DNA from 3 places in the Chryseobacterium sp. P1-3 genome. Region 3 is predicted to be linked to each of the others. Evidence: riboswitches for the same ligand, from Rfam matches in the RefSeq annotation. Region 3 holds a riboswitch; each other region holds the start of a gene.
What was found. Region 3 has a riboswitch for cobalamin ahead of HX13_RS04760 (acyl-CoA thioesterase). Riboswitches for the same ligand answer to the same signal wherever they lie in the genome.
Positions count from the first base shown of each region.

Region 1: linked by a shared signal. The riboswitch ahead of HX13_RS04260 (TonB-dependent receptor plug domain-containing protein) and the one ahead of HX13_RS04760 (acyl-CoA thioesterase) in region 3 are both predicted to bind cobalamin.
Region 2: linked by a shared signal. The riboswitch ahead of HX13_RS13245 (YncE family protein) and the one ahead of HX13_RS04760 (acyl-CoA thioesterase) in region 3 are both predicted to bind cobalamin.

Region 1 is NZ_JPEQ01000004.1:311,566-321,701, reverse strand. It holds partial or broken gene HX13_RS04270 (CCA tRNA nucleotidyltransferase) at 1-567, shown strand, start outside; gene HX13_RS04265 (DUF5074 domain-containing protein) at 743-1,813, opposite strand; gene HX13_RS04260 (TonB-dependent receptor plug domain-containing protein) at 1,832-3,658, opposite strand; cobalamin riboswitch at 3,687-3,865, opposite strand; gene pafA (alkaline phosphatase PafA) at 3,976-5,622, opposite strand; gene HX13_RS23370 (GNAT family N-acetyltransferase) at 5,871-6,389, shown strand; gene HX13_RS04240 (M28 family metallopeptidase) at 6,473-7,813, opposite strand; gene HX13_RS04235 (hypothetical protein) at 7,968-8,501, shown strand; gene HX13_RS04230 (putative glycolipid-binding domain-containing protein) at 8,606-9,160, shown strand; gene HX13_RS04225 (malate dehydrogenase) at 9,312-10,136, opposite strand, start outside.
Region 2 is NZ_JPEQ01000008.1:99,670-109,805, reverse strand. It holds gene HX13_RS13285 (LytR/AlgR family response regulator transcription factor) at 1-520, opposite strand, end outside; gene HX13_RS13280 (histidine kinase) at 495-1,268, opposite strand; gene HX13_RS13275 (hypothetical protein) at 1,292-1,663, opposite strand; partial or broken gene HX13_RS13270 (alanine dehydrogenase) at 1,663-2,854, opposite strand; partial or broken gene tsaE (tRNA (adenosine(37)-N6)-threonylcarbamoyltransferase complex ATPase subunit type 1 TsaE) at 2,923-3,331, opposite strand; gene dnaG (DNA primase) at 3,559-5,541, shown strand; gene clpP (ATP-dependent Clp endopeptidase proteolytic subunit ClpP) at 5,656-6,342, shown strand; gene HX13_RS13250 (T9SS type A sorting domain-containing protein) at 6,400-7,524, opposite strand; gene HX13_RS13245 (YncE family protein) at 7,533-8,816, opposite strand; cobalamin riboswitch at 8,869-9,057, opposite strand; gene HX13_RS13240 (esterase-like activity of phytase family protein) at 9,314-10,136, shown strand, end outside.
Region 3 is NZ_JPEQ01000004.1:424,678-434,813, forward strand. It holds gene HX13_RS04715 (BatD family protein) at 1-1,272, shown strand, start outside; gene HX13_RS04720 (MarC family protein) at 1,317-1,919, shown strand; gene HX13_RS04725 (hypothetical protein) at 1,925-2,122, shown strand; gene HX13_RS04730 (chorismate-binding protein) at 2,198-3,163, opposite strand; gene HX13_RS04735 (PaaI family thioesterase) at 3,364-3,792, opposite strand; gene HX13_RS04740 (1-acyl-sn-glycerol-3-phosphate acyltransferase) at 3,830-4,414, opposite strand; gene HX13_RS25330 (hypothetical protein) at 4,729-4,863, opposite strand; gene HX13_RS04745 (PspC domain-containing protein) at 4,844-6,232, opposite strand; gene HX13_RS23420 (hypothetical protein) at 6,207-6,449, opposite strand; gene HX13_RS04750 (PadR family transcriptional regulator) at 6,458-6,787, opposite strand; gene HX13_RS25335 (hypothetical protein) at 7,239-7,361, shown strand; gene HX13_RS04755 (HD domain-containing protein) at 7,370-7,960, shown strand; gene HX13_RS04760 (acyl-CoA thioesterase) at 8,026-8,409, opposite strand; cobalamin riboswitch at 8,524-8,705, opposite strand; gene HX13_RS04765 (hypothetical protein) at 8,740-9,537, opposite strand; gene HX13_RS04770 (ATP-binding cassette domain-containing protein) at 9,571-10,136, opposite strand, start outside.

The sequences.
Region 1 (10,136 bases), 110 kb from region 3:
TTCTCCACGACATAGGGAAAGCTCCCACAAAGAAATTTGTTGAAGGAACCGGATGGACATTCCACGGACATGAATTTCTGGGCTCAAAAATGGTAAAAACACTTTTTCAAAGATTGAAACTGCCACTGGGAAGTGATATGAAATATGTCCAGAAAATGGTAAAGCTTTCATCCCGCCCTATTGCCCTTATCACGGATGACGCTTCAGATTCAGCATTAAGGAGATTGCTTTTTGATGCCGGAGAAAACCTTGAGGATTTATTTACTCTTTGCAAAGCAGATATCACCACCAAAAACTCTAAGAAACAGGAGAAATTTAAAAAGAATTTCGAATACGTAGCAGTAAAAATCAGAGAGGTTGAGGAAAAAGACCAGGTAAGGAACTTTCAGCCTCCTATCTCCGGGGAAGAGATTATGGAGATGTTTAATCTTAAACCGGGACGCGAGATCGGTATTTTAAAAGAGAAAGTAAAAGAAGCCATTCTTGAAGGAGAAATTCCTAATGAAAAGGAAGAAGCTACAAAAATTTGTGATTGCTGAAGCTGAAAAATTAGGATTGACCATATAATCTTTAACATTATAACGAAATATACAACTGCCGGATGAGAACATCCGGCAGTTGTATTGAGGCTTTCATCCAAGTAAGAAACAAAGCCGGCCGGCTTCTACGAAGCCGGCCGGAAAAAAACACAAATGATGAAAAAAATAAAAAATTATATTTTTATACTGTATTGTACCTTATGCTATGGATTTACTACAGCACTATTAGCTCCTAAACCGCCTGTGTTAAAAGAGGATATTTTAGCTCCTGTAGCTGCGGAATATACTGACATTTCGCTATTGGCTTTAAAGCCTTTAACATCTGAGGTAAAAATTCTGCCATCAACAACTGAAAAACCATATAATACAAAATAAGCAGGTCCATTATCCTGAACTGTAATAAACGCATTAGCAGGAACTGTTGGAGCCGTTACGCTTGTTGTATAAATCTTATTTCCTGAACTGAAATAGAATTTACCATTATCAATCTGAAGATTTGTCCCGTTTGCAATACCTGTTAATGTGATCACCGGGCTAAGAGCTCCTGTGCTTGAGATCTTATAGATATAAGAATCTGTTGCTGTTCCTGAAATCGTATACACATCAGAATTATAGGAAACTGTTCTACCAATCTGCCCGTTTGGAATGGTAATTTCCGTTTTAGCATCATTGGAAGTATTGATATAGGTAATTTTGTTTCCATATCCTGATGAAGCATTCTGAACGAAAACATTACCTCCCGCTTCTACAATTTTATCAGCCACCTCGGTGAAATCCATCTTGCTTACAAATGAAAAGTCAGAGATTTTATATTTCGTTACACTATATACTCCTGTCGAGAAATTCGTATTGGAAACGTAGATAAATCCATTGGCAAAAGTAATTCCTCTTGGATTATTGATTTGATCAGTGATTACGGCTACCTTTTTAAAAGTGATACGGTCTACCACCACAATTTTGTTTGAATTGTTGACAACCAGATAAGCGTATTTTCCATTAATAGCTATCGTTTGAAGAACATCTCCCAATATTTCATTGGAATTGTTCCCGGTCTTGTTGTTAAAACCATAAATATCATCCTGCTTTAACGCCAAGTCTCTTGTAAGAAACATTACGTTAGCACCATTGCTGTTAAAATTTCCTTCGTTGGCAATAAAGTATCCGTTCTGATACGTTAACTGAGGTACCGGAATCTCATTACTATCGCTGCTACATGAAATGTTGAACAATAGTACAAATGCAAAAAATACAGTTAAAAGTCTGGTTAGTTTCATATATATTCAATTTTAATTTTAAAAATTTATTGCGGCATACACACTGTAATTTCTTTTAGGCAAAGGGTAAAAAGAAACCGTTTTATAATAAGTATCGGTAACATTATTCACTTTGAACCCTAAAGTATATTTCTTAGAAATCGTTGCTGACATTCCCGCATTTAAAATAAAATAGGGGTCAATCGCTGTTTTCCGCTCTTCATCACTGGTTGTATAGGTAAGACCATTTATTAATCCCTGTGCAAAAAATCTGAAGAAACCATACTCATAATCAATACCCGCCATTCCCCTGTGCATTGGGATATAAGGTCTCTGTTTCTGAGTTTCCTTATCAATTGATCTTGCATAATAATAGCCTGCGTTGGCTTTGATCCTATGCTTACCAAATTGCTGATAAAAAGACAGATGGGATTCCAGTCCGTAAGATTCTGCTTTATTAACATTAAAGGCCTGCCAATATCCATTGGCAGTAGGCAGCCAGACAATGAGATCCGTAATGTTCATATAATAAGGCGTCACATTAAGCTTAAAACTTCCAATTTTAAACTCATTGTTCATATCCACCTGGGTAGAAATTTCCGGTCTTAAATCTTTATTACCTCCCGGCTCATAATAAATATCATTAAAGGAAGGATACCTGAAATTTTTTGAAAAGTTAAGTCCCAGATTATACCAGTGAGAGGTATTCCATTTCCCTGAAAATGAATACATGACCGGAGATGTGACATTTTCCACAAAATCTTTTTTAAATCCTCCTTCAAAACGCAGGTTCTTTGTAGCAAAATACCTTAATAATCCGGAAACGGAACCTACGTTTCTGCTTACATCAGCAATTCCGCTTTTATAGCCTTCTCCTTTGTTCACCTGAAATTCCCCGATAAGGTTAATGTTCCATTTTGAATTCAGAAAATAATTAAAATCATTTTTCAAAATATAATTTTTTCCTGTACCACCACTGGATTTGGGAAGGTCCAACGCTCCGAAATACTGAAAGTTTTCTTCTGTATAGGCTGCTTTGAAGGCGTTGCTGAACTTTATTGCATTCCAGTCCCAGGCGATCAGGCTCCTTATGCTTTGGGTCTTATATTTTGTCTTTGTTGCGGTTTCTTCAAATACGGGATAATGCTGTGAAGAGTCAAAAAACTGACTTTGCCACGAAATCTTGTGATCATCCGTTATTTTATAGGACGCACCTACATTGAAGGTTGTATTATAGTAATTACCGTTTCTGTTGATATAATCCAGATCACTGACTTCATAATCGTTCTGGCTTACAGAATAGTTTCCGGATGCCTTAAAGCTGAATCTTTCATTGCTGTAAGAACCTTTCACAAAATTATTAAAGGTATTAAAGGATGCTACTTCTGAAAATACCGAACCATGAAAACCTTTATTAAAATCCAGGATATTATTCAGGTGAATACTCCCTCCGATTGCTCCACTTCCATAGACTACACTACCGCCACCTGCTTTTATACCAATCTGGTCATATCCGAACAGGGGTATATTATTGATATCTCCCTGTCCCAGAAAATTAGAATTGATATTGATTCCGTTCCATACAAAAGCAGTCTGCTGGGCAGAAGTTCCTCTGAACGCCGGAGAAGAAACCGCACCACGTCCGTTTTCTTTGATATAAACCTGTGATTGAAACCTTAATAATTCTGAAAGGTTGGTAGAATTTCTATCCACCTCTTCAGCTGAGATGGTATTTACCGGATGAAAAAGCTTCACCCTGTTCATTTGGTTGTCGAAGACATAAATAGTATCAATACTTTTTTCCTGTGCCAGAAGAAGGCAACCATAAGACGAAAAAAGCAGTACTAAAGATCGTTTTATACCCATACTTTTTACTTTTCCTCCGAAAGCATTATATTTTGATTATCATTCTGGCAGGTCTCCTGACTTTCGCTTTCTGCACCTTCCCGTTATTACACAGTGGTTCAAAGCAGAAACTTTTATTGCGATTTACAGTTGCGGGGACAGTCCGGGAGTTACACCCGATTCCCTTTTCATTCCAATATACTGGAAACCAAAATTTTTTGCAAAGATAGCTTTTTAAATGTATTGCACAAAAACCGGAATTGCTGCAAAAAGGTCTTTTAATAAAAAAGCAGCTTCCGGTATTGAAAGCTGCTTTTGCCGTATGATAATACAGTTGATTATTTTCCCATAACCTCTGTAATAGGATTTCCAACATTTCCACTCGGGAACTGGATTTTTAACAATGAAGAAACTGTAGGGGCAATATCCGTCATATGATACGCTTTATTACTTTCTCCATGCTGAACTCCCCACCCCATAAAGATCAATGGAATGTGTGAGTCATAAGAATTCCATACACTGTGTGTGGTTCCGGTTTTAGAATATGGAGGAAGCATAGAATCGTGGGAAATCAGCTGGATATCCCCACTTCTCTGTCTGTTGATCCCGTTGATAATTCTCTGCCTGATAGGCTCCGGAATACTGGATTCCTGAACCTTGTCTACCGAAACAGCGTATAGAACAGTTGGGTCTTTTTCGAGTTCCTTAACAGTGAAGTTTCTTACATCATCCAACTCAAGTTTAGAATCTGCCAAAACTTTCCTGTCAAAATAAATCTGATAATTATCAATTGCATTGATCAGTTTATCGGCTCCAAATTTATCTTTAAGTTTCTGGTTTAGATTTTTTTCAGCTCCTTCTCCGAAAAAACCTGTAGGAATTTTATGTTCTTTAAGGAATCCTACAGAATGAGCCCCTCCATGATCAGCAGAAAGGAAAACGGTGTACTCTCCTTTACCCACTTTAGAATCCAGGTATTTGAAAAACTCTGCCAGGTCCTGATCCAATCTGATATAAACATCTTCTACTTCGATTGAATTAGGCCCGAATTTATGCCCGGCATAATCTGTTGAAGCCAGGTTGATAGCTAAAAAGTCAGTAATAGCATCTCCACCCAGTTTTTCACCTTCTACAGAAGCTTCCGCCAGCTTCAACGTCAATGTATTTCCAAAAGGGGTATAACGGATATTATCTTTTTTAGCCTGATAATCTTTGGCTAGATCATTGTAAGGGAATGTAGGGGTTTTCGCACTTCCCAATAATCCTTCCCAAGGGGAATTGTCTGGTGCGCTTTCCGTATACTGATTAATCGGAAGCAAGGTATTCCAGCCGTTTGCAACTAATTTCTCAGGTAAGTTCTGAGCGTTGAATGATTTTACCCACTGAGGCAGATCATTCATATACCATGTACTGGTGATAAAGTTTCCGGTGCTGTCATCAAACCAGAAAGCCCCGTTAGGAGTGTGTCCTGCCGGAAGAATAGAAGCCCGGTCTTTCAAGGAAACCCCGATTACTTTTCCCTGGAAATTGGTTGCCAACCTCAACTCATCGGTTACCGTTGTAGACCAAAGGTTTTTCGGAGAGTGGCTTCCGGTTTTGGTATTGGTAGTTCCTACCGGCTGAACGCTCTCATCAGCAGTACAGTATACCCCTTTACCTGTTTCCTTATCTGTCCAGTCATTTCCTGCAATACCGTGGATTGCCGGAACAGATCCCGTATAGATACATGTATGTCCTAAAGCGGTAATGGTAGGAACATAAGGAATGTGTACATTATTTAAAGAATATCCTGTATTCAAGAGTCTTTTGAAACCGTCGTTCCCGTATTTACCATAAAAACGGTATAAATAGTCCCAACGCATCTGGTCTACAACCAGGCCTACTACCAATTTAGGTCTTTCTAATTGAGAATTTTTGTTCTTCTGCGCATTGATTGTAATTACGGACAAGAAAGTAGCTGCCGCAATTGAAATATTCCTAAGCATCCAAGTAAATTTTTATTGACCACAAATTTAGGGGTTTTGAAAGTTTTAGAGTATGAAATTTTACTTAATTTTGATTATTATATAAATTTATCAATCTACAGCTGTGATTCAGAAGTATCCTGAGCCTAGATTTCCTGAAGATGACTGTCATCACAGTTTTTTTTACAAGATATAGATAACATGCCAATAATGTTGTTAAACTATTGGTAAAATCAATAATACCTTTTCTATGGATATAAAAAAAACTACTGAAACTGACCGATAATCCCAGCCTCACATGGGGACATAACGGTTATACAACAGACAGGATATATTCAGTTTCTTCCATCGAATATGCAGGGTCTTTTGAATTTTCATTAAGAGAAAAATCTTTCCCTTACACCAAAGTCTGGGAAACCGGTAGTGAAGATATTGAAGAGCTTAATCTTATCATTGAAAAAGGTCATTCTTTTGGTGCTTTTATTAATAATGAACTGATAGGCTGGATCATCTGTGAGCAAAGAACATGGAATAACAGTTTCTATATTGAAAACATCCTGATTGACGAAAAATACAGGAGACTGGGAGTAGGAATACAGCTGATTAAAAATGCCGTGAAAGAAGCCAGGAAATTAAACTGCCGGGTTATAGAACTCGAAACCCAAAACACCAATTACCCTGCCATACAGTTTTACAGAAGGATGGGTTTCAATATTACGGGGGTGAATACAAGGCTTTATGACAATGCGGAAGAAATAGCGCTTTTCATGACGTTAGATATAGAATAGTTTTGGCTATAGCGCGGATAATGTATGTATATTGGAAGCGGCTAAAGCCACTCCCTGTTGATATTTCATAACATTTTTTTTATTCACTTCACTTTCGGCACTACAATCAGGCTTTCATTTCCAGAAATGGTTACCGCTTGTACTGCAAAGAAATAATTATCTTTAGAATAAGGCAAACTGATGGAATTTTCTTTGGTAAAGGTTTTTTTCTGCCATATTGAGGCATCTGTTTCACGCATCAGCACATAATATCCTGCTACTTCTACCGATCGAGGTTTTTCCCAGGAAAGAGTTGTAAAGTTGGTAAGTTTATCCGCTTCAATCTTTACATTTTCAGGTTTTGAAGGTGACTTTGCCAGATTGGCCAGAACGGCAATATTGATCCCGACATTCTTTTTAAAATAATCAAAATCCATAAATTGCGGTAAATCTCCATACTGAACGCCATTCTCTTTTCTGATATCCTGGTGCTGGTGATTGAAGTTTTCGTTAAACTCCGTCAGCCGTACTGCGGGGAATCCTTTTTCCACAAAAGGAGTATGGTCGCCGCCTCTCAGAAACCGATCATTTCTGTAAATCAATTTCACCTGGAAATTATCTGTATAACGCTCCCCCACTTCTTTAATGTACCTTGCCAGTTGCCTGGAATCTCCGTCGTTCTCTAAACCGAATTTTCTGATTTCGGAAGCCTTTGTATCCAGTTCATACTGAGGTAGTCCTTCTGAAAAGACTCTCAGCTGATATCCATTGATAAGATTTGTTTCACTGCTCAGATTGTTTGAAATCATATCATTATTGAGCAGGGCTTCTAATTGCCAGCCTTCATTTTTCGCTTTTTCTGCCAGCATTTTTGATCCTAATAAGCCTTGTTCTTCCCCTGAAAAAGCCACCAATACAATACTTGCCGGAAATTTAGAAGTACTCAATATCCTTGCGCTTTCTATAAGGGCGGCTACTCCGCTGCCGTCATCATTGGCACCGGGGGCATTATCTTTTATATTCATGACATCGGTTACTCTCGAATCCAGGTGTCCGCTCATCATAAACAACCGTTTATCATCGGGATTGGTCCCATGAATGATAGCGATAACATTTCCTAAATCGGTAGGACGATCGATTCTTTTGCCGTCAGGCTGGATCAGCTGGCTTTGCATAAAAATTTCCATTCTTCCTTCCGCATTTTTCGAATAATTCCTGAACTTTTTCAATACCCATTTTTTTGCGGCTCCGATCCCCCTTTTAGGATCTGTGGCAGAACTCATGGTATGCCTGGTTCCAAAGCTTACCAAAGCATTAATATGTGCCTTTAGTGAATCTGTATTAACTTGTGATACATATTTTACAATTTCTGGATCCTGACGAACAATTTGTTGAGCTTGAAATGCGATGGGAATGAGAGACAAAGTGAAAATTATTTTTTTCATAATATAGTATCAATTAATCTTTTGTAATATGTTTTAGATCAATAAAATTAGGAAAAAAGACGGCAAATAAATTCTTTTAATTACTACTTTCCTCAGTATTCTCTTATTTTTTTTGATACAATTTCAGTAATTTCGGAAAAAATAATCTTTACAGATGGATACCAGAAAAAATGTGTTAGAAAAAATGTCGGATCAGGAGCTTGAACAATATATAAAGCCAGACAGTAAATTTGTTCCACAAGCCATTCAATATGCTTATGAAATTTTACAATCCAGAGGAAGATCATTTACCCATGACGAGCAGGAACACATCAATACCATACTTTCTATAACTGAAGGAAATAAAACAATAACAATACATCCTAACTATACGAAAGCCTCCAATCTCATCTACTTATCGGGAGCTGCAGGAATTGCAAGCCTGATCTGGACATCGGAACAATTGAATTCAGGTCTGGCTATTGTTATTTCTATAGCCATAACTGCCTTTGTTTTCGGAATAGGATATATAATAGGAAAAGGAAATGAAGTAGCCAGGTATCTGTTTATCATTTTTTTTATCTTAGGTCTCATCGGAATTCCAACATTAGTAAACCATTTAAGCACCAATCCTGTTCTCGGAATAATAAACATTATCCAATTGATTCTCCAAACCTGGGTAGTGATACTTCTTTTAAAAAATTCCTAAAAATAAAAAAGTATAAACACTTTATACGGAAAACCAGAAACCTTAAGCAAATTCATAAAACAAAGAATTTTATTAATAAAAAATTTTTTAACTATTAAAATACAATGAAAACATTAATCTGGCAAGGAATTGCCTTCCAGTCACTTGAATATTTCAAACTGAAGGAAGAAAATGGGAATCATATTGCAAACTCAAGAATCATAGGCCGTTACCATGATTCAATCTACACTATAGATTATCATATTACTATTGATAAAGACTGGAATACTCTGGATTTCCTCATTGAATCTGAAATCAATACAGTAAAACATACGTTAAAAGGAAAAAAGATACAGGATGAATGGGAAATCAATAATAGTATAAATCCTGATTTAAAAGGCTTTATCTACATCGACATTTCATTGACACCCTTCACCAATACGCTACCCATCAATAACTTAAAACTTCCGGTAAACGGTTCACAGGAAATCAAAGTCATTTATATTGATGTTCTGAATAATATTATAAAACCTGTATCGCAACAATATACAAGAATTGCCCCTGATACTTATCACTATGACAATCTCCAGACTGATTTTAAAGCTGATATTCTGGTTGATGCAGATGGCCTGGTTGTCAGTTATCCTGAATTATTTGAAAAAATTGCAAAGCTTGCTTAACACTTTACAAGGGATATAAAAAAGATAGCGTGCGATCTCTTGGTGTATGCTTTTTATAATAAAAATTGTTTCGGCGCAGCCTTTGGCTGCGCCGAAACATAAAAAAAACGGTATCGAAGGGATACCGTTTTTTTATATAAAATTAGATGAATCAGAATTTAAGATCTCCATTCACTTCTCTCACTGCATTAGCAGCTTCAGCAAATTTCAATTGTTCTTCAGCAGTCAATGTTACGTTGATGATTTTCTCTACTCCGTTTGCTCCGATGATTGCAGGAACCCCTAAACAAATATCATTTTGACCATATTCTCCTTCAAGCATCAAAGAACAAGGAATCATTTTCTTCTGGTCGCATGCAATTGCCTGAACCATTACAGAAACTGCAGCACCCGGCGCATACCAGGCAGAAGTTCCTAATAGTTTTGTAAGGGTAGCCCCTCCTACTTTAGTTTCTTCGATTACGTATTTTTGTTGCTCTTCATCAAGGAATTCCGTTACAGGAACTCCGTTTCTTGTCGCTTTGCTTAATAATGGAAGCATTCCTGTATCACTGTGAGCAGCGATTACCATTCCGTCCACATCAGAAATTGGAGCTTCTAATGCTTCAGCTAATCTGTATTTGAACCTTGCAGAGTCTAATGCACCTCCCATCCCGATGATTTTGTGTTTAGGAAGACCTGAAGTTTTGTGAACAAGATAAGCCATAGTATCCATTGGGTTAGAAACCACGATAATGATTACTTCAGGAGAATGTTTCACTAAGTTTTCAGTAACTTCTTTTACGATACCTGCGTTGATACCAATCAACTCTTCTCTTGTCATTCCTGGTTTTCTTGGAATACCTGACGTGATTACCGCCACATGAGAGCCTGCAGTTTTGCTATAATCTCCTGTTGTTCCTGTAATTTTTGTATCAAATCCGTTAAGCGATGCAGTCTGCATCAAATCCATAGCTTTACCTTCAGCAAACCCTTC
Region 2 (10,136 bases), on a different contig from region 3:
TTTTGAAGTTGAGGTTTTTCAGCACAATCATTGTTCCGTCATTCAGGATGATATCTTTATCACGGCTGTCGATCTCTGAGGTTTTGATATAGGCAATCTGTTCTGCCAGAATAACGGTTTTACCAATATTGGTGTTCCATTCGATAAAGGTCTTTTTCCGGGAAGTACTGATCTGTTCCTTTGCTTTTTCAAAAGCCTGGATCAACCGCTCTTTTCTGATAGGTTTTCGTACATAATCCACCACATTCAGGTCAAAAGCTTCTGCTGCATATTCTTTATAGGCTGTTGTGAAAATGATTTTTTTTGAACCTGAAATCAGTTCTGCCACCTGAAGTCCTGTCATTCCGGGCATTTCAATGTCCAATACACATAGATTGCAGTCGAGGGTATCAATTTCACTCAGAAAGACTTTAGGATCATTAAATGCTTTGACGACTTCTACATCATCAATCTGTTCGCATAGAAGTTTTAAATAGCTGATGGCTAATAGTTCATCATCGAGAATAACGCATTTTATCATAGAAATCTCCTAAATTGATTTTTAATTCTGCGGTGAAGATACCGTTTTTAGAACTTTTTTCAAGCTGATAGTGGGTGTTGTAGATCATCTGGAGCCTTTGGTCTAAAGACTGGCTGCCGAAACCGCTTTTCTCTTTTGCCAGTATATTTTTCAAAGAAGCTTTATTGCTTACTTTCATAGTAAAAATTCCGTTCTCAAGCTCTATATAAATGGAAATAAAAGAATCCTGGGCCAGAAAGTCGGTATGTTTGAAAGCATTTTCAATCAGGTCTACAGAGATCAGCGGAGCAAAGACTTTTTCCTCATACACAGCGTCAGACTTATTAATCCTGGATTTAATTCTGAAATCAAAAAGAGGATTTATTTTAATCTTGTTTATTTCAATCAGGCTTAAGGCAAAATTCAATTCTTCCTTCGGGCTTACAAATTTGTTGTTACTTTCATATAAAATATAATCCAGAACATTGGCCAGTTTGTCCAGGGACATATAGGTCTGATAAGCGTGAGACTGCACTGAATTAAGAATGTTTTTGAATAAATGCGGATTGAGTTTGGTGCCGATATGTTCCAGCCGGACTTCATTCAGCCGCTGCTCAATCATTCTGTTGGTTTCTGACAGCCTGATATTTCTCTGCTTGAACTTCTGATATTGGCTGAACAGATAAATACTTGTAGTCAGAAAAAAGAGAATGGCAAAAACTCCAATGAAGATCAGATAATCATGAATCATGTAGTAATTGCCGTCCATACAATAAGGTTACAGGATGAAAATTATTTCAGCTTTTTGAGGCTGTTTAAAGTCACACTTTCCTCACATTTTTCAAAAGTGATTTCATATCTCGGATTCTTTTCAGGATAGGTTAAAAGATAGTCCGGGCATGGTTTCTTTTGCGCATGGCTCCTGTCAAAGTCAACTTTTCCTTTGGTAATGATACTGTCTTTAATAAATTTCTCATCTATCCTGTATGTATACATTTCATTTTTAAAGTTATCGGAATAGGTGAATTCCTTGGACAGGGTTTCAGCAATAACGCGGCTGTTGGGTAAATAACCGCTGCAGCTGGCTCCTTTTTTGTTTAAAATAAAAAATACAATCAAAAGCCCCGGAATGAAGCCTATGGCATAAAATTTCAGTTTTTTCATTAGAAGATTAAAAGATTGATATCGTGGTACGTAAGGCCGAAACGGTCACAGATGATCTTTTTGGTATGTCTGCCCTTGTACATATATAAGCTCTGCTTCATTTCATTTTTGTCGGATCAGCATGTTTTCAAATCCACCCTCTTCGTCATAATTCAGGATATAGGAAAGGAAGAAATTTGAAATAGCCTTTGTAGTGGTTCTCGGCATTCTTGAGGTAAGGTTGGGAAGCCCGCAATGGATCACCCCGTGTTTGATGATATAAGGATCTTCCATGGTAGTCAGTTCTGACGTCTCGATTACTTTACCATTGTCTATGGTGATATCGATAATGACGCTGCCCTTTTTCATTTTCATGACCATATCCTCAGTGACAATAGGGGTCATATTTAATCTTGGAAGCGCCCCGATGACTACGTCAGCACGTCTCAGGCTTTTGCTGAGCTCCTTAGGATCAATAATGGAAGTAGGCACACGGCTGTCAACCATAGTGTGAAGCCTTCTCAGTTTAGACAAAGAGTTGTCGAAAACTTTTATGCTGGCTCCTAAACCTATGGCTGCCTTTGTAGCAAATTCACCCACGATGCCGGCCCCGAGAATTACGACTTCAGCAGGTCTTACTCCCGTAATGCCTCCCAGCATTAAGCCATTTGATAAGGCTAATAATTCTGATGCATATAAAATAGAAACGGTTCCTGCAATTTCTCCGATGAGCCTTACCAACGCCAGCTGTTTATATTCATCAACAATAAATTCAAAAGCAATGGCATTTATTTTTTTCTCTGCAAGTTTTAAAAAGTATTCCTTATCCCTGAGATTGATCTGAAGTGCAGAAACCAGATAGGTATTAGGTTTCATATAATCAATCTCCTCTTGTGTAGGAGGGTTTATTTTTAAGATCAGATCCTGTCCGAAAGCTTCTTTAGGATCAGTCGTAATCCTGGCTCCCGATTCGGAATACTGTAAATCTGTAAAAAATGAGCCTTCTCCGGCCCCTGATTCTATAATGATCTCATGGCCATGCTCTACCAATACCTGTACTGCGTCAGGAGTAATACAGGTTCTCCTTTCGTTGAGACAGGTTTCTTTAGGAATCCCAATACTGAACTGTTTTCCTTTCTTAATAACCTCCAGTTTTTCTTCTTTCGGCATCAATTCTTCTTCTGTGAAAGGAGTAAAAATATTTGTGCTCATCCTTAAATTGTATTATGTCTTACAGATTATTTTTTAACACTGAATTAGTAAGCAAAGATACATAATATTTACTCGAATGAAATTTCTCTGCTTTCACCCGTGTTCATAATGTTCATTGTGTGGTATTTAAGGCCGTACAGCTCCTCTTCATAAACCTCAGGCCACTCGATAATGCATAAAAAGGAATTATCGAGGTATTCTTCTATCCCGATATCATAGACTTCTTCAATGTTTTTCAGGCGGTAAAGGTCAAAATGATATACTTTTCCTTTTGGAGTATTGTATTCATTCACAATAGAATAGGTAGGAGAGCTGACTTCATCTTCACTTCCCAGTTTTTTTAAGTAAAAACTGTGTGAAAGTAGTTTTTCCTGCTCCCAGGTTTCCTTTTAGTAAAAATATATGGTGTTGTAATTCAGGAATAATGGTATCAACAATTTCCTGCCAGTCTTCAATTTTATTTATAGTGAACTGCATAAGCTAATTTATTGCAAAAATAATGAAATTTAAGAAGCGGGAAATTGAGAATTTGAGAAGTCCACAACAAACAAAGTTGTTCAGGGAAATTAATATATCAATAATGATGGCTTAGCCCGTTAAATAATCAGTACAATGCAATCGGCTTACCACCTTACCATCTCCGACGGCTTAATTCTCCCACCCAAAATCTTCCATGTTCTACGTAAAATACTTAATTTTACAGCATGATATCCAAGCAGACGATAGATAAAATTTTTTCAACAATACGGGTAGAAGAGATTGTAGGAGAATACGTGCAGCTGAAAAGAGCAGGGTCTAATTATAAAGGACTCAGCCCTTTTCATGATGAAAAAACTCCGAGTTTTGTCGTTTCTGCCAGTAAACAGATCTGGAAAGATTTCTCTACCGGAAAAGGAGGTACTGCAATCTCTTTCCTTATGGAAATTGAAAACTTTACTTATCCTGAGGCGCTTCGTCATGCCGCCAAGAAATATGGGATTGAAATTGAAGAGGATCAGCGCGAAATTTCTGAAGAAGCAAAAAATGCCCAAACAGAGAAGGACCTGCTGTATAAAATTCATGAAGTAGCCAATAATTACTTCCAGGAAATCCTTTGGGATGACCAGGAGGGAAGAAGTATCGGGCTGGCTTATTTCAAAGAGCGTGAGCTTAGGGATGATATCATTAAAAAGTTCCAGCTGGGATATTCCCCGGAAAAGAAAAATGCTTTTACGGAATATGCTCTGGAAAAAGGCTATTCCAAAGAAATTCTGGAAAAATCCGGACTTTCCATTTTTCCGGAAAATGCTCCTGCAGGAATAGACAGGTTCCGGGAAAGGGTTATTTTCCCGATACACAGTTTTTCAGGAAGAGTTTTAGGATTTGGTGCCCGGATTCTAAAAAGCAATGTTAAAACAGCGAAATACCTCAACTCGCCGGAGACGGAGATCTATCATAAATCAAATGTTCTCTATGGGCTAAATCAAAGTAAGCAGGCTATTTCAAGAAAGAATGCCTGTCTTTTGGTGGAAGGTTATATGGATGTGATTTCACTTCATATGTCCGGAATTGAAAACGTAGTGGCAAGTTCCGGAACTTCACTGACTACCGAGCAGATCAAATTGATCAAAAGGCTTACAGAAAATGTAACCATTCTTTTCGATGGGGATAATGCCGGGATCAAAGCCAGTTTCAGAAGCATTGATATGCTGCTGACAGAGGGAATGAATATCAGGGTGCTGTTATTCCCTGACGGAGATGATCCGGACTCTTTTGCCAGAAAACATCCGCAGGATTATGTTGAAAAATACATCGAAAATGAAGCGATGGATTTTATCGACTTTAAAGCGGAAATCCTCCTTAGGGATGTTGAAAATGATCCCATTAAAAAGGCAGAAGCCATACGTGATATTGTAAAATCGGTTTCTTTTGTACAAAATGCGCTGAAAAGGGAAGTATACCTGAAAGAAGTTTCAAATAAATTCGGGCTTTCCGAGCAGAGCCTTTTCAATGAACTTGATGTCCAGAAGCAGATTACCCAGAACCAGACCCACCATGTTCAGCAGCAGAAGGAAAAAACGCCTCCGAAAATGGAGATTGTTCCGGTGGATCACGAGAAAGAAGATCCTTTTCTCTATGATGTTTTGTTTATGGAAAATAAACTGGTGGACCATATGCTGATGTTTGGAGATATTGTACTGAAAAGAAGAAATGAGAACAATGAAGAGTACCAGATCACGGTTATTGAAGAGATCCTCCATCATTTTGAAGAAGAACAGTACAAGTTTTTAGTCAAGGAAAATGAGATTATCATCAACCAGGTAAAAGAAGGAATCCGGAAAGATGAGCTCAGAAGTGGAAACTTTTTTGTATCTTTTATGGATGAAGAAATTACCACGAAGGTTGTAGATGCCCTGATTCCGTTAGATGAACTTGAAAACTGGGCTTCCAGGAATATTTATCCGCCTAATTACGGGGATAAGGTCGCAGATCAGGTGAAAGGTGATATCTTATTGCACAAATACCGGTACATCGATTATCTCATCAAAGAAACAGCCAGGGAACTGGATCAGTACAGCAATACGGATGAGGTAAGATATTTTGATCTGATCAAAAAAATCACCCTGCTGAAACAGGCTTCCATACGATTGAGCAATATCATCGAATACTCGCCGATTAAAGGAATTTATGCGGGGAGAAGAAGATAATGTACAGACAGGTTTTTGTATTCTGTGACAAAAAGTCTGATAAAATTTTAGGAATAAATATTGTAATTTACATTCCGAGAATATTTGTTTAAAAAAATAATACATAATAGAAATATGGACATTAAAAAGGAATTCAGAGATTTCTCTGTAAAACATTTAGGAAATAACGGTCTGGTTACCGATCAGTATATGGGAATGTATGGTCCGACGAACCTTACGCCTTACATTATGGAAGAGAGAAGACTGAACGTTGCTCAGATGGACGTTTTCTCCCGTTTGATGATGGACAGGATTATCTTCCTGGGAACAGGAATTGATGACCAGGTAGCCAACATCGTTACTGCTCAGCTCTTATTCCTGGAAAGTGCCGACCCGTCAAAGGATATCCAGATTTATATCAACTCGCCGGGTGGTAGTGTGTATGCAGGATTAGGAATTTATGACACCATGCAGATCATTAAGCCTGATGTAGCAACAATCTGTACAGGTATGGCCGCTTCTATGGGAGCTGTATTACTTGTGGCCGGAGAGAAAGGGAAACGTTCTGCGCTTAAACATTCAAGGGTAATGATTCACCAGCCTTCAGGCGGAGCCCAGGGAGTGGCTTCTGATATGGAAATCAACCTGAGAGAGATGCTGAAACTAAAGCAGGAGCTTTATGAAATTATCGCTCACCACTCAGGACAAACATACGAGTGGGTTGAGAAATCTTCTGACAGAGATTACTGGATGACTTCTGAAGAAGCTAAAGGCTACGGAATGGTAGATGAAGTTTTACAGAGATCTACAGAGAAAAAATAATTGATCTCCAAGATCATATTGAAAGAGGCTGTCCCAATTTTTGAGACAGCCTCTTTTCTATTTTTTAACAATCTTACGGATAACTGACTGACCTGAAGTTTTAATTTCTACAAAATAAATTCCCGGGCTTAAAGATTGAATATTAATCCTGGAATTCCCTGATGTCATTACTTTTTGGCCTGAAGAAGAATATATATTCACTTCTTTCATACTCTCCTGGGTATTGATATGAATATAATCAGTTGCAGGATTAGGATAGATACCCACTGTTCTTTTACTGACAGAAGAAGTTCCAAGTGTGGATTGAGGAGCTTCTGTGGGCGTAAAGGGCCTTCTCTGTCCGAAACTTAATCCAAGCCATTCACCGTTATGTAAAGTAATGGATGAAAGGTCGTTATGAATTTTCCAGTTTGACAAATTAGTTCCTTTGTATAATTTCCAGGAGTTGGACCCGTTCGGGGTACCTGAAAAAGAATTCAGGGATAAAGAAGAAACCTGATTGGCAGCTTTAGTATAATTAAATGTGCTTACCTGGGCATCAATCAATTGTAAAGCCTGCTCTGCGGTAATAGTTCCGTTATATTGAATTCCAAAAACAAATGAATCAGCATTTCCGTTAGAATTATCAGTTCCGAAGTCAATAACCACTAAGCTTTTATCAGAACCTGTACCGATCCAATTGGTAATCTGAGACGAATTATACCATAGAGAACTATAGGCAGGAAGCGGAGTAGAAGGCGCTTCTGCTGTGGGATTGCTGAACCCATAGGAAGCACCATACCATTTTCCGTCTGAGATGGTCCCGTTGTTCATCCACCCTACGGCAGACCAGCTGTTGGTATCATTCCCACGCCATAAACTCCAATAGTCCGGCCCGGATTGTTGTGAATGATCATTGAAGCTTAGCTCATCAAGGAAACCATTATTGAAGGTCAGAAAATAATCAAAGGCGGGTTCTGCATTTTTGATCATCTGAAGCATCTGAGGTCCGGTGATATTTTGCCCCGGATCGAACCGCACTCCCCAGGCATAAGACCTGTCATTGGTTCCGTCTTTAAAGTCTGCTACAAAATAGGCAGTCTGAGAGCCTGTTCCTACGAAAAACTTTATGTCGTTTGCCGTAAATTGTGCGCAACAAAAAACTACGATAAAACTGCATATAAAACTTAATATCTTTTGCATCCGGATTCTTATTTGATGATTAGTTTTTCAGTGAAGTTAGTGCTCTTATCCGTAATTTTTACAATATAAGTACCTTTAGGAAGTGTGTTTATATCAATTCCGTTTTGGGTATATTGTGCGTTGATGACCTTTCTTCCGTTAGCATCATACACCTGAATATTTCCGCTGTTTAAACCTTGTACAAAGAATTTGCTGTTTGCCGGATTGGGATATAAAGACAATTTAGAAGCTTTTGTATTTTCCACTGTTGAAAGTGACGGCGGTGCACTGTTGTTGTAAGCAATGATCTGATTAGGCAGCATGGTCACTGTGAAAGTGTTTTGTAAGGTTCCCTGTAAATCATATGTATAAATTTTTCCCGGTGCAATATATCCTTTAGGATCAGCCACATAAATCGTATTGTTGACAATATTAAACCCGTAAGCAGCAGCACCATAGCCGGTTACAGTAATAGGTGCCGTTGCAATGGGTGTCGTTGAAAAAGACGGTGCTGCAATAGGTGTTTTATAGATTGAAGCATCTTTCATGTAATAAATATTCGTTCCGTCTGTATCCATAAAAGAAGGTTTTGTTCCTGCCGGAAATGCAGTACTTGAAACGGTACTTTGAGTTACTGTATTATAGACTGTAAATGTTCCATAAGAGTTTGAGGTGTAGGGATTTCCGAAACTCATGATATAAAGAAACTGATCTTTTTCAAAAATGCTGTGTGGGAAATCTCCAACGTTTACCTCGGATTCAACTGTATTGGTAGAAGTATTGATCACATCCATAAATTGGTTGATTCCAAAACCTCCTTTTAGCAAAACATATAATCTGTTGTCTTTGCTGTAAATTTTTTCGGGTCCGCTTCCAACCGGAATATTGGTTTCATGCGTATAGGTATTAAGGTCATAAACGGCTACATAATTTTCTGTAGAACCGGAACCTCCCCAGTTGGTTACATAAAATTTGTTTCCGCTGAAGGCAATATATCTCGGATTATCCAGATTGGCTGAGATTGTGGTAATCAAAGAAAAGTCAGACTTATTGATGACTTTTATCTGATTGGAAATATTCAGGACCACAAAAATTCTGTCACCATAAATTTTAATGTCCTGTGCCGTATCCCCCAATGCAGCATTATTGTTGTGGGTTTTAAAATAGTTATTGGTAACTGATTGATTGGAGATCAGCGATATTTCGGCATTATTACTGCCGGCACCACCTTCATTAAGCACTAAAACGGCTTCAGTTTGAGCATTTGCAAAAAAAATGACAAATGCAAGAATAAGAAAATAGATTTTCTTCATGATATTATTAATTAAAGTTTTATTCCCGAAACTTACTTTCAGAGAGAGAAATTCTTCTGAATTGTATTAAGGCAGGTCTCCTGGCTTACATCCTATAGCGGCCTTCCCGGATCCGGATCCAGTGGCATCTCATGCTATAGGTGGAATAGTCTACAGTTGCGGGTACAGCTCAAGCATTGAATAAATTCTCACTTGATTCCCTATTAATGAACTATGTTCAACCTTAAAACGCTGCAAATATATCATATAAATTCCTGATTTACGTGTGGTAAATAACTTATCTTTTGTGTATTAAGTGTTTTATAAGCTCTTAGCTATAACGTGTTTTTTGAAATTAATAAAAAATGTGACCGATGGTTTTGTTTTTATAAATTTAACGGCAGGTATAGCTGTTTATATTGAATTCATTTTACAGGTTTCATTGTTAAAATACAATTATCATTGAATTAAAGATTAATTTACAATCGATTTATACTTTCGCAGCCATAAAAGTGAATATGAAAAGATTACTATTATCTGTTTTGATGTTAACGGTATTGGTTTCTTGTAACAAAGATGACGAAACTGCCCATAACCAGGATATTAATTACTCTAAACTTCCTCAGGAGTTTCCTTTTTCAAAATTAGCAACGGTAAATGGTGTGGATGTCATTAATGGAGGTTTTGGATCAGGTGCGGCTGCACACCCTACAAGAAAAGGGGAATTTTATGTCATTACAGACAGAGGACCTAATACGGATTACCTGAACGGGAAAAAGTTTTTGGCTCCCAATTTCAGTCCAACAATCATGCATTTTAAAATTAATGCCGAAGGAAATATTGAGGTGATCAAATATATTAAGCTTAAAAATCCATCAGGACAACCTATCACAGGTCTACCCAACCCTATAGGAATGGGGAGTACAGGTGAAACGGCTTACGATGCTTCAGGAAATGTACTGGGAACGGACAATTATGGTCTCGACAGTGAAAGTATTGTTGCAGCAGCAGACGGTACCTTCTGGGTTTCCGATGAGTATGGCCCTCACATTGTACATTATAGTGCAGAGGGTGTAGAGATGGAAAGAATAAGTCCGATAGGCGTTAATACAGGAACAAGAAAACTTCCCGCTGTGCTGGCAAAAAGAAGGGCCAACAGGGGAATGGAAGGGCTTTGTATAACTCCTGACGGTACTACTTTAGTGGGAGCCATGCAGTCTATGATGCATGTTCCAAGCAAGGCTTTGGCTAAAAATACTACCTTAACCAGAATTGTCACTTTTGATATTGCTACAGGGAAGACCAGACAATTTTTATATAAACAGGACGGGGGAGCCTCTG
Region 3 (10,136 bases):
GACCAGCCTACCGTAGCTGTTTTAAAAGTTTATTCCAGAAGTATTGATAACCTTAGAAAGGTAAAGAACATCCGTCTTCCGCAGCAGGATAATATCAATGTACATCCTATCAATTTTAATAAATCTGAAATAGATCCCTCTGGTTATGGAAATATGGCTTCCCAGGTTTTGGCGATGTTTATGGTATTTCCCAATGAAGCAGGATATGTAGAAGTACCTTCCGTATCTGCATCGGTAAGCACTTATTCCAGTAAGAACAAAATTGTTTCCAATAAAGTAAAACTGAATGTTAAAAAGCTGCCGGAAGGAGCTCCCGATTATTTTAAAAACGCTGTAGGAAACTTCAAAGTAAATGTTTATAATGCTTCCAAAGAAAAAGCAGAAGCTAAAAAACCTTTAAACATTGTTATAAAAGTTTCGGGAGAAGGAAACCTTCCGGATATGGAGCTTCCGAAGATTGAGCCGTCTCCGGACTATGAGATTTTTACCCCAAAAATCACTTCCAGGGTTTCACCGGGAACTACAGGAATGAAAGGCGAGATTCTGGCCAGCTATGTGGTGATTCCTAAAAAGACCGGAACTATTTCTATCAGGACCGAAAAATTTGCTTTTTTTGACCCTGAAAACAAAGAATATGTAGATCTGGGTCAGAAAACACTGGCTCTGGATGCCCTTTCCCACGAACAGGTGATGGAGGCCCGCTCTACAGTGGAAAAAGTAAATGAATATACCAATAACCTTCTTGAAACGGTTAATACTCCTGTTTTAACCACCACTTCATTTAAAGTGAAAGAAAAAAGTAAATTCCACTGGAGTATTCTTTTAATTAATATAGGGATTCTTTTAGGCTTATTTGCTGTTTATCTGTTATTTAAGACTTGGCAAAAAAAACGAACATTAGTTAGAGAAACCGTACCTTCAAAATCTTTGGGTTCTGTGGCCGAAACAGAAAAAGAAATCAGGGAATTGCTGAAAACGGATATGAATGATTATTTCAGCTATCTTGAAAATCTTAAAGATAACGGGGAGTTTGAAAAGTTTTTTGTAACGCTGGAAGAACTTGACCACGAAGTAAGAAAAGAGTATTCCAAAGCTACTCCTGCCGAGTTTAAGGCTTTTCTGGAAAGCTATAAAGGTGCTTCGGTTGCAGAAGACTATGCAAAACTTCAGCAGAAAATCCAGATAGAAAAATATGCTCCTGTGAAATCCGATGAAGGAATTGAGGAACTTTTGAAAGCAATTGTTAATTTATATTCACAAATTAGCAAATAATCAGTTTATTTTCATATTTTTGCGAAATTTTTAATTACAAAGAGATGGAAATTTTTGATGGTTTCTCTTTTAAAGAGATTGTTACCAGTTTTATGGTTCTTTTTGCCGTTATCGATATTATCGGCTCGGTTCCTGTTATCGTAAGCCTTCAGCAGAAGTTCGGGCAGATTGAGGCCGGTAAGGCTGCCATTACTGCGGGAGCAATCATGATTGTATTTTTATTTGTAGGAAATAAAATCTTAAAGCTGATCGGCGTAGATGTTAATTCATTTGCCATTGCCGGAGCTTTTGTGATTTTTGTCATAGCGTTGGAAATGATTTTAGGAATTGAAATCAATAAAACCACGGAAGCAAAGGCCGCATCTATTGTTCCCATCGCGTTTCCTCTGGTAGCAGGCGCCGGAACTTTAACAACAGCCCTGTCTCTTAGAGCTGAATTTCATGATATTAATATTATTTGCGGAATTATTCTTAATACAATTTTCGTATATTTGGTGCTGAAATCAGCGAAATGGCTGGAAAGAAAAATAGGGGATGCTACTTTAATGATCCTTCAGAAAGTTTTCGGAATCATCCTACTAGCGATTTCAATTAAATTATTTACCGCAAACTTTGCCCAATTGGTGCAGAATTATATTAATTTTTAAGAGTCATGAAGAAGTTTTATAAAGTATTTTTAGTAATATTTATTGTATTCGTCGCCATCAACCTTTATGCTATCAACTGGCAGACTGATATCTTAGCCGATGAAGATAACCTGAAATTTGTATTCTCAGCAGCAGCAGGAATTATTGGCCTTATCCTTCTTTTTGTAATGGATGCATGGAGCAGGATAGGAGTGAAGAAATAACTAAGCAATTCAACTAGTCAATATAGCCTTTTTCATCATCTGGAAAAGGTTTTTTTATGCTATAAAGTGCCAAGGCTATGAAATTACAAGGTTTTTTAATATGGCTTCAGATTTGAGCTCAGTTTCAATCCATTCTTTTTCAGGATTGCTTTGAGCAGTAATTCCTCCTCCTACAAAAATGTGAATAGCATCTTTATAAAGTCTGGCACACCGGAGGTTAACAAAATACTGAATATTTTCTTCTGTTTCCACCTTAATATATCCGGCATAAAACTCACGCGGGAACTTCTCGTACAGTTCGATGCTTTTTTTGCAAAAGTCTTTAGGAATACCACACACAGCAGGAGTGGGGTGCAAATCCTGAATAAGGTTATCAAGATCTTCAGGTTTTATACTTGTTTTGAAATCTGTACGTAGATGCTTGATATTTCCGGAAATATGGTCATAGGTTTCCGATTGGTAGACATGGTCGGAATAATTCCTAAGAATATCCAGAATATAGGTGGTAACAGGTTTTTGTTCTTCAATTTCTTTTTCAGACCATTCTTCTGAAACGGGAAGGGTGCCGGCCAGAGCCATCGTTTCAAATTCGTGAGTTGTTTTATGAAACTTCCCCAAAACTTCGGAAAATGCTCCCATCCAGGCATTTTCTCCATCATTGAATACATATCTGAATGCATTTGGATACGAGGAACATACATTTTTAAAGCTTTCATTCAGATCAATCCCGTTAAAATTCCTGAAAATTTTTCTTCTGGAATAAACCAGTTTAGGAAGGCGGTTTTCTTTAATAACATTGATAACCTCCTGTAGGGTCCGGATATATTCGGTTTGAGTCTCCTCATTAAAATGATTTTCATCCTTCAGCAGATCGTTGGTCATAAGACCGGTTACCAGATTCTGTTCCGGTACATCAATAATTTTTCCCTCAAAATGAATCTGAGACAGTGTGTCAAAAGAGTGAAAACTTACGGATTGTACAGATGAATCTTGGTCTGTGGAATATAATTGTTCGTCGAATGGAAGTTTGAAATAAATCATTAGCTATGGATGGATTTTGAAAACCACTGTCCGGATATATAAAGGAAACTCCGGGTTGATTTTCCTTCTGCAAAGGTATTACTAGTCTTAAAAATGTCAAAATTAAATGGCCTTTTTTTAAGCATAAATTTTGAAATCAAGAGATTGAAAATAAAAAAAGACTCAAAAATTTGAGCCTTCTGTTTTATTCTTAGGATTTATTATCTGTTGATGATATTGTTGGTCATCGTTGTATGATTAATGAGAATTCCTTTTTCATCCCTGATTTCTATTTCAGAAACATGCATGGTTTTACCTTTCCTGATAAAGCGGGCAGTAGCCGTTACGATTCCGTCTTTTTTACTTCTAAGGTGATTGGAATTGATATTGGTACCTACACCATAGTATTTGTCTCCGTCGATAAAGATATTAGACAGGCTTGAACCTAATGTTTCCGCCAATACACAGCTTGCTCCTCCGTGCATAATCCCGAAAGGCTGATGGGTTCTTGGCAAAACGGGCATTGTAGCGGTAAGGGTTTCATTTTCGAGATCAATATCAATGAATTTTATTTCGAGGGTTTTTGCCAGGGTAACATCTCCCCAGTTATTAATAAATGCCAATATTTCTTCTTTTGTCTGACCTTTCATTTTTTTATAATTGATAAATGTTAATAACGTGTGCAGATTATTCCCCTGTACCCGTGATATTAGGATTCCAGTTGGCCGGAACCTTTGGAACGATATCATTTTTTATATAATAATCCTGGATCTCCTGCATTATCTCTGCAAAAGGAACTGAAGCTATTCTCTCATAAGGAATGGTATAACCCAGGTAGACGATTTTTCTTTTAAAGTCTCCTGCTGCCAGTACAATAGGAACTTTTGCCGCCAGCGCCATATGATAAAAACCTTTTCTCCACTTCGGAACCCAGCTTCTTGTCCCTTCAGGAGTGATAACAAGGCTGAAGTCTTCTTTAGCGAATTGATGAGCAACGAAGTTCACAAGGTCATTTTTCTGGCTTCTGTCGATGCCGATACCGCCAAGTCCTTTTACAATTCCACCGTACCATGCTTTGGTATGGGCATCTTTAATGATGATTTTCAGGGGTTTTTGTAGTGACCAATAAGCAAAGTTACCCAGAATGTATTCCATATTATGGGTATGAGGTGCTACCACGAGAATACATCTGTTCAGGTTGTTGACATCGCCCTGGAGAACGACTTTCCAGCCTAATAATTTTAACATCAGTTTGCCTATCAGCTTTTTCATAAATTTCAGGGGTTAAAAACAAAAAAGTATAACCAAATATTGGTTATACTTTACAAATATATTGAAATATTATTGCTCTTAAAACAAACCGTTAATTAAATCTACGATTTTCATTACGAATTCTAGTGCAAACTGTATCATAATAATGGTGTTTTTTGTTGATTGGTTATTAAATTTTTAACAGTACGAAATTAAAACAATTTTTTCACATAGAGAATTAAATAGTATGATTTCTTTCAGTTTCTGAGAGAAGAAGAGTGTGAATTTCAAACGGTTGCTTTCCATTCACACCTTCTGCCACTCTCTGAAGTTAATTATTTAGTCTGTATGGAAATTTCGTTTTTTCCGTCCTTGATTTTGATGTCCACATCTTTATTGATTTTCTTGATGTCGGATGCTACAGAATCAATTACTTTCTTAGCCTTATTATTAGGAACTTTTTTTACCATTGATAATAATACTGTCTCTGTCATTAGAGTCGTATTCTATGCTGGAGCCGTTTACAGTAATTTTATTTTTTTCGATCCTGATACCGTTATGGTTTTCCTCTTCGTTCTGATCTTCATCATCGATGCCATCTCCATTTAAATCCCCATTGAAATGAATCCCATTTTTCTTTAACGGAATTACCACCGCTTTTTGAGGAACTACAAGTTCATAATCTACCCTGTAATCTCTGAATCTTTGCTCATAAGGATATTTAAAATAGTTAGGAAGCAATACCTTATTGTTTACGATTTCTACCGGTACATTCAGCTGAATTGGATAGTTGTAGCCGTTTCCTTCTTTCCTGATGATCAGATAAGGGGTTTTGATATCAGCTTTTCTTGTTACATCCACAGAAATATAATCTTCTTCATACACTGATTTTTTATCAGAATAGATGTCATTATCGTAAGCTTTAAAACTTTGTGGGATGCTTACCTGTTTCACGTCTACATATACAGTGTCAGAAGTAGTGTTGATGGCTACATTTTCAATATCCTCTTTGTTGCCTTTATAGATCAGGTTTTTCTTGGCCATACTGATTCCGAAATAAGTTCCCAGTCCGATCAGAAGAAGGAATAACCCGCCAACTAACCAACCAAGATTTCTCAGTTTTGTTTTTGGAGAAAATATCTTAATGCTTAATAGGCTGAAAAGGATAGCAGGAATTAAACTTCCTATAATCATGATAGCAGCCAGTACTTTATCCAGACCGTTATCATCCATATAGAATCTGATCTGATTGGCTCCAGGAAAATCGGTATCCATCCCGAAAAGGGCAAATAATACAAATACTCCGATGATACTTCCTACTGCCATCAATACTGAGAATGCACCGATGATATATTTGAATACATTCCAGATTCCGCTTCCGGCATTGCTGATGTAAGGTTTGTTTTCGTTATATATTTCTCCGACCCTCTGAGTAGATTCATTGGCAAACTGCACCAATTTATTAGACTCATTCTTAAGATTGTCGAAGTTCATAGGCTTTCCCTGCATTTTCAGGAAATCAGATGCGGTTTGTGCTTTTGGCAGTACAAGCCACAGGATAAGATAGAGCAGTAAAATGACCAAAGCACTTCCGGCGGCCGGGATCATGATAAGGAAAACAACCACCCAGATAATTCTCATAGCAGTAATATCCATACCAATATACTGGGCTAATCCTGCGCAAACACCGGCGATTTTTTGTTTTTCCGGATCACGGAACAGTTGCTTTTTACCTGAATAGGCGCTATCTGCATTATTATTTTTACTTGTTGCTTTTTCAGAAAAATAGGCTTCTTCCTGTTCTTCGATCTTTTCAGGACTTCCGATCTGTGCGATCACTTTTTTCTACGTCGGTATCGTTGATTACTTCACGTTTTCCCAGAGAATCTCTGAAAATTTCCACCATTCTGATTTCTATGTCATGCATTACCTCATCTGCTTCGGAAGCGTCCAATGAGCTTCTCAGAGCGTTCAGGTAATCGCTGAGCTTTATATATGCGTGTTCTTCTATTGTAAAAGAAAAACCTGCGAGTCCTATTGAGAGTGTCTTGTTCATAGCTTTTTTTAATTTTGTTGAGTGATTTGGTTGACTGAGGCAGTCAGTTCATTCCATGTATTGAGAAGTTCATCCAGAAAAAGTTTTCCTTTTTCTGTGATCTGGTAATATTTTCTGGGTGGTCCTCCAGTGGATTCTTCCCATCGGTAAGAGAGAAATTCTCCATTTTTAAGTCTTGTGAGAAGGGGGTAGAGGGTGCCTTCCACTACATCCAGTTTTCCTTTTTTCAGTTCATCGATAAGGTCGGAAACATACATTTCGCGATGGTTGATGAGACTTAAAATACAGAATTCCAGAATTCCTTTTCGCATTTGCGCTTTGGTATTTTCAGTATTCATCTTTGATAAGTTTGTTAATTAGTTATATTTTCAGAGTAGCTCCTAGCTAGACGAGCTTATTCTGATTCTACATTACAAAGATATGTAAATAAAATGGTATTATGCAATACAAAGTAGTGTATTTTTTCAAAATAAAAATTTAAAATACTGATAATCAGAAAGATAATTTTTAGTTTAAATTATGGATTAATGACCGAATGCTCGAAAAAGATAAAAATAATGTGGAAATGGAGCGGGCTAGTTGTGGATTTTTGAAAATAAGAATAGTATATAAAATTCAAAAAGGTGAATTCCAATAGAGGTGAGGAACATATTTTGAAATCGGTAGCGGTATTCGTATTTTTGTCAGGAAGCATTACATAAAATAGAATTCATGTTTGCCACCGGGAAAATTCGGGTTGTTGCAGGATTTTTACTACAGAATATGCCGTAATCGCTAATAATGGGTTGGATGCAGTCTTTGAAAAGGAAGACTCATGAAGATCAGATAAAGGTAACAGTCAAAGAAAAGATCAATAATAAATGGATGACCAGAACAAAGGTATATCCGGCAGATCAATATAACAGAAAATAAAAAGTAAGATGAAGATTCAGAAAGAAATCGATTTTATCCTGGCAGTAGATGCTTTGAAAAATGTACAGCGAAGAAATTACAATGCGGATGATTCCCGGAGAGAAAATACAGCAGAACATTCCTGGCAGATCATCATCCTTGCCCAGATACTGTATCCGTATGCAAAAAACCGTGCAGACATTGACTTATTAAGGGTGATAAGAATGCTTTCTATTCATGATCTGGTAGAAATAGAAGCAGGAGATACTTTTCTGTTTGATGAAAAAGCAATGGCAGGAAAGTTTGAAAGAGAAAAAATATCTGCCCGGAAAATCTTCGGAATTCTGGACGAACCGCTACGAACGGAGTTTTTTAACTTGTGGCTGGAATTTGAAGAAGAGAAAACCCCGGATGCTATTTTTGCCTGTTCTATTGACAGGATCATGCCCTTTATTCTGAATTCCCATACTTCAGGTAAAAGCTGGACGGAAGCAGGTGTTACCGAAAGACAAATCAGGAATATGCTTGAAAATGCAATCACCAGGGCTTCGGATGAAATGGGAGAGGCTTTTGAATTGCTGTTAAGCAAAAATCTGGAAACAGAAAAAGTACTGAAATAGGACTTATCTATTATAAGATGATGAAGACTCGGGCGCCTTTGGCCTGCCCGAGTCTCTCTGGATTATTATAGTATTTGAATTGGTTTCTTGAATTCGTCAATAGCAACAAAAGTAAAATCCCCTACAATTGCTTTTTCTCTTTCGTAAGAATACATCTGTTCCGTAAAGATTTCAACATTTACTTTCATACTTGTTTTTCCAACGTGAGTTACCTTACCGATCAGTTCTACAATCGTTCCTGCAGGAATAGGCTTTTTAAAATCGATTTTATCGCTGCTTACGGTAACCACTCTTTTTCTGGCAAAACGGGTAGCGGTGATAAAAGCCACTTCATCCATCAGCTGCATAGCCGTACCTCCGAAAAGGGTATCATAATGATTGGTTGTGTTGGGGAAAACTGCCTTGAAGATTTTGGTCTCTGATGCTTCAATTCTTTCTTCTGTTGTCATATTTCATTATTAATTAAGGCGAAATGAAATCGGATTAAAACAACAGAATAATAACAGGAACAGATATATTCCTGAAAAAATCCATCAGATCAATCAACTTCAGATCGCGAAAGTTTCTTGTTTACAGAAATAGGCAGGTCTCCTGACTTGTAACATCTTTTATCCCCTTCCCATGCCTCGCATAGTGGATCTCTTGATAAAGACCTTAGTTACTTACAGTTGCGCGACAGTCCGTGATTTTCACACGGTTCCCTATTAATCTGCGGTTAGGCAGAACCCATTTCTTTGATGAATAAGCGGTAAAGCTTTTTCGGGACAAAAATACTGAAATTATTCCGGACTGTGATAAATAATCTGACTGATCACTCTTCCTTTCTTGATCGTCCAAAGACTGGTGTATCTGTTTTCCCCGGAGCCATTAATCATATAAAGAAAAATATTGTCATTGTCCAGAGCCGTTACGCCTACATTTTCAAAATCCATGGTAGGCTGGAACATATTTTTAATCGCTTCCCTCACAAAAACAGAACCCCGTCCCGGTTGCTGAACTCTGATAGACTTGATTTCAGTCATACCTTCCGGGATATCATTGCCGATTCCCCAGGGCTTTACCTTATCAATGGTGAGAAGTTTTCCCTCCGCATCCTTTTCTTTTTTGCGGTAACCGGCATTGGAAGGATAAATGTCGATAACTACCTTACTTCTTTGGGAAATAGGGATTTTAGGGTCGGAATTGTCTGTGAAAATAAGGGATCTTCCGTTTTTCGATTTGGAAGGGGTGTATTGGGGGAGCTGATCCACAAAGGCAATACGCTCTTTATTCACCATTCCTTCTTTGTCTAATGTTTCATACCGTACAAATGGTTTATCCTCATCCTGCTTTTCAGGATATTTAATCCATATCCACTCTGTTTCTCCGGGAGCCGGCTTTACATAAACAAAAACATCACCTTTACGCATACGGATCTTGTCAACAATCTTCCTGTAGTTGTCTTTATGTACACGGACATTGGCATATCCTTCCTCAGCCTTTACCACTCCGAAAGGAACTTTATTCTGGCCTTTAACGAATGCTAAAGAAAAAAGACTGAAAGCAGATAGACAGAATGCTTTGTTTATTGAAATCATTATTACAAACTTTTGATTTTCCAAATATATAAATTAAATGCTTTTGGGAAGATAATTATACTGCTGCAGTTCTTTTAAATCTTGTATTTGTTTAAGATAGCCGGCTGAAAGAAGATAGATTTTGTCTGAAATATCCAGAACATCCCGGTAATGATGATCAGAAATTATAAAGCCTTTATTGGTCTGCTGACGTATTATTTTTTTCAATTCTTCAATAATTTTAGGAGAAAGACTGTGAAAGGGCTCGTCAAGCAATATAAAATCTGCTTCCGAGTGGATGATTAATAAAGCTTCAACTGCTCTTAGTTCACCTCCGGAAAGATTTTTGGGTTTTTCATCAAGGAAATTCCGGATCAGGTCTGATGCAGAAAGAAGATCAGCATTTTCTTTATTACAGAAAAGATGGATGAGTTTCTTTACGCTTTCATTTTTAGGTAAAAAGGAAAATTGTGGGAGATAGGCGATTTTGTTTTTTCTGTCAGATAAGGTTTTCAAAACCTTTCCGTTGCACCTGATATATTGGGAATCGCTGCCGGTAACTCCGGCAATAATTTTTAATAAAGTAGATTTTCCGGTTCCGTTTCTTCCCAAAATGCCGG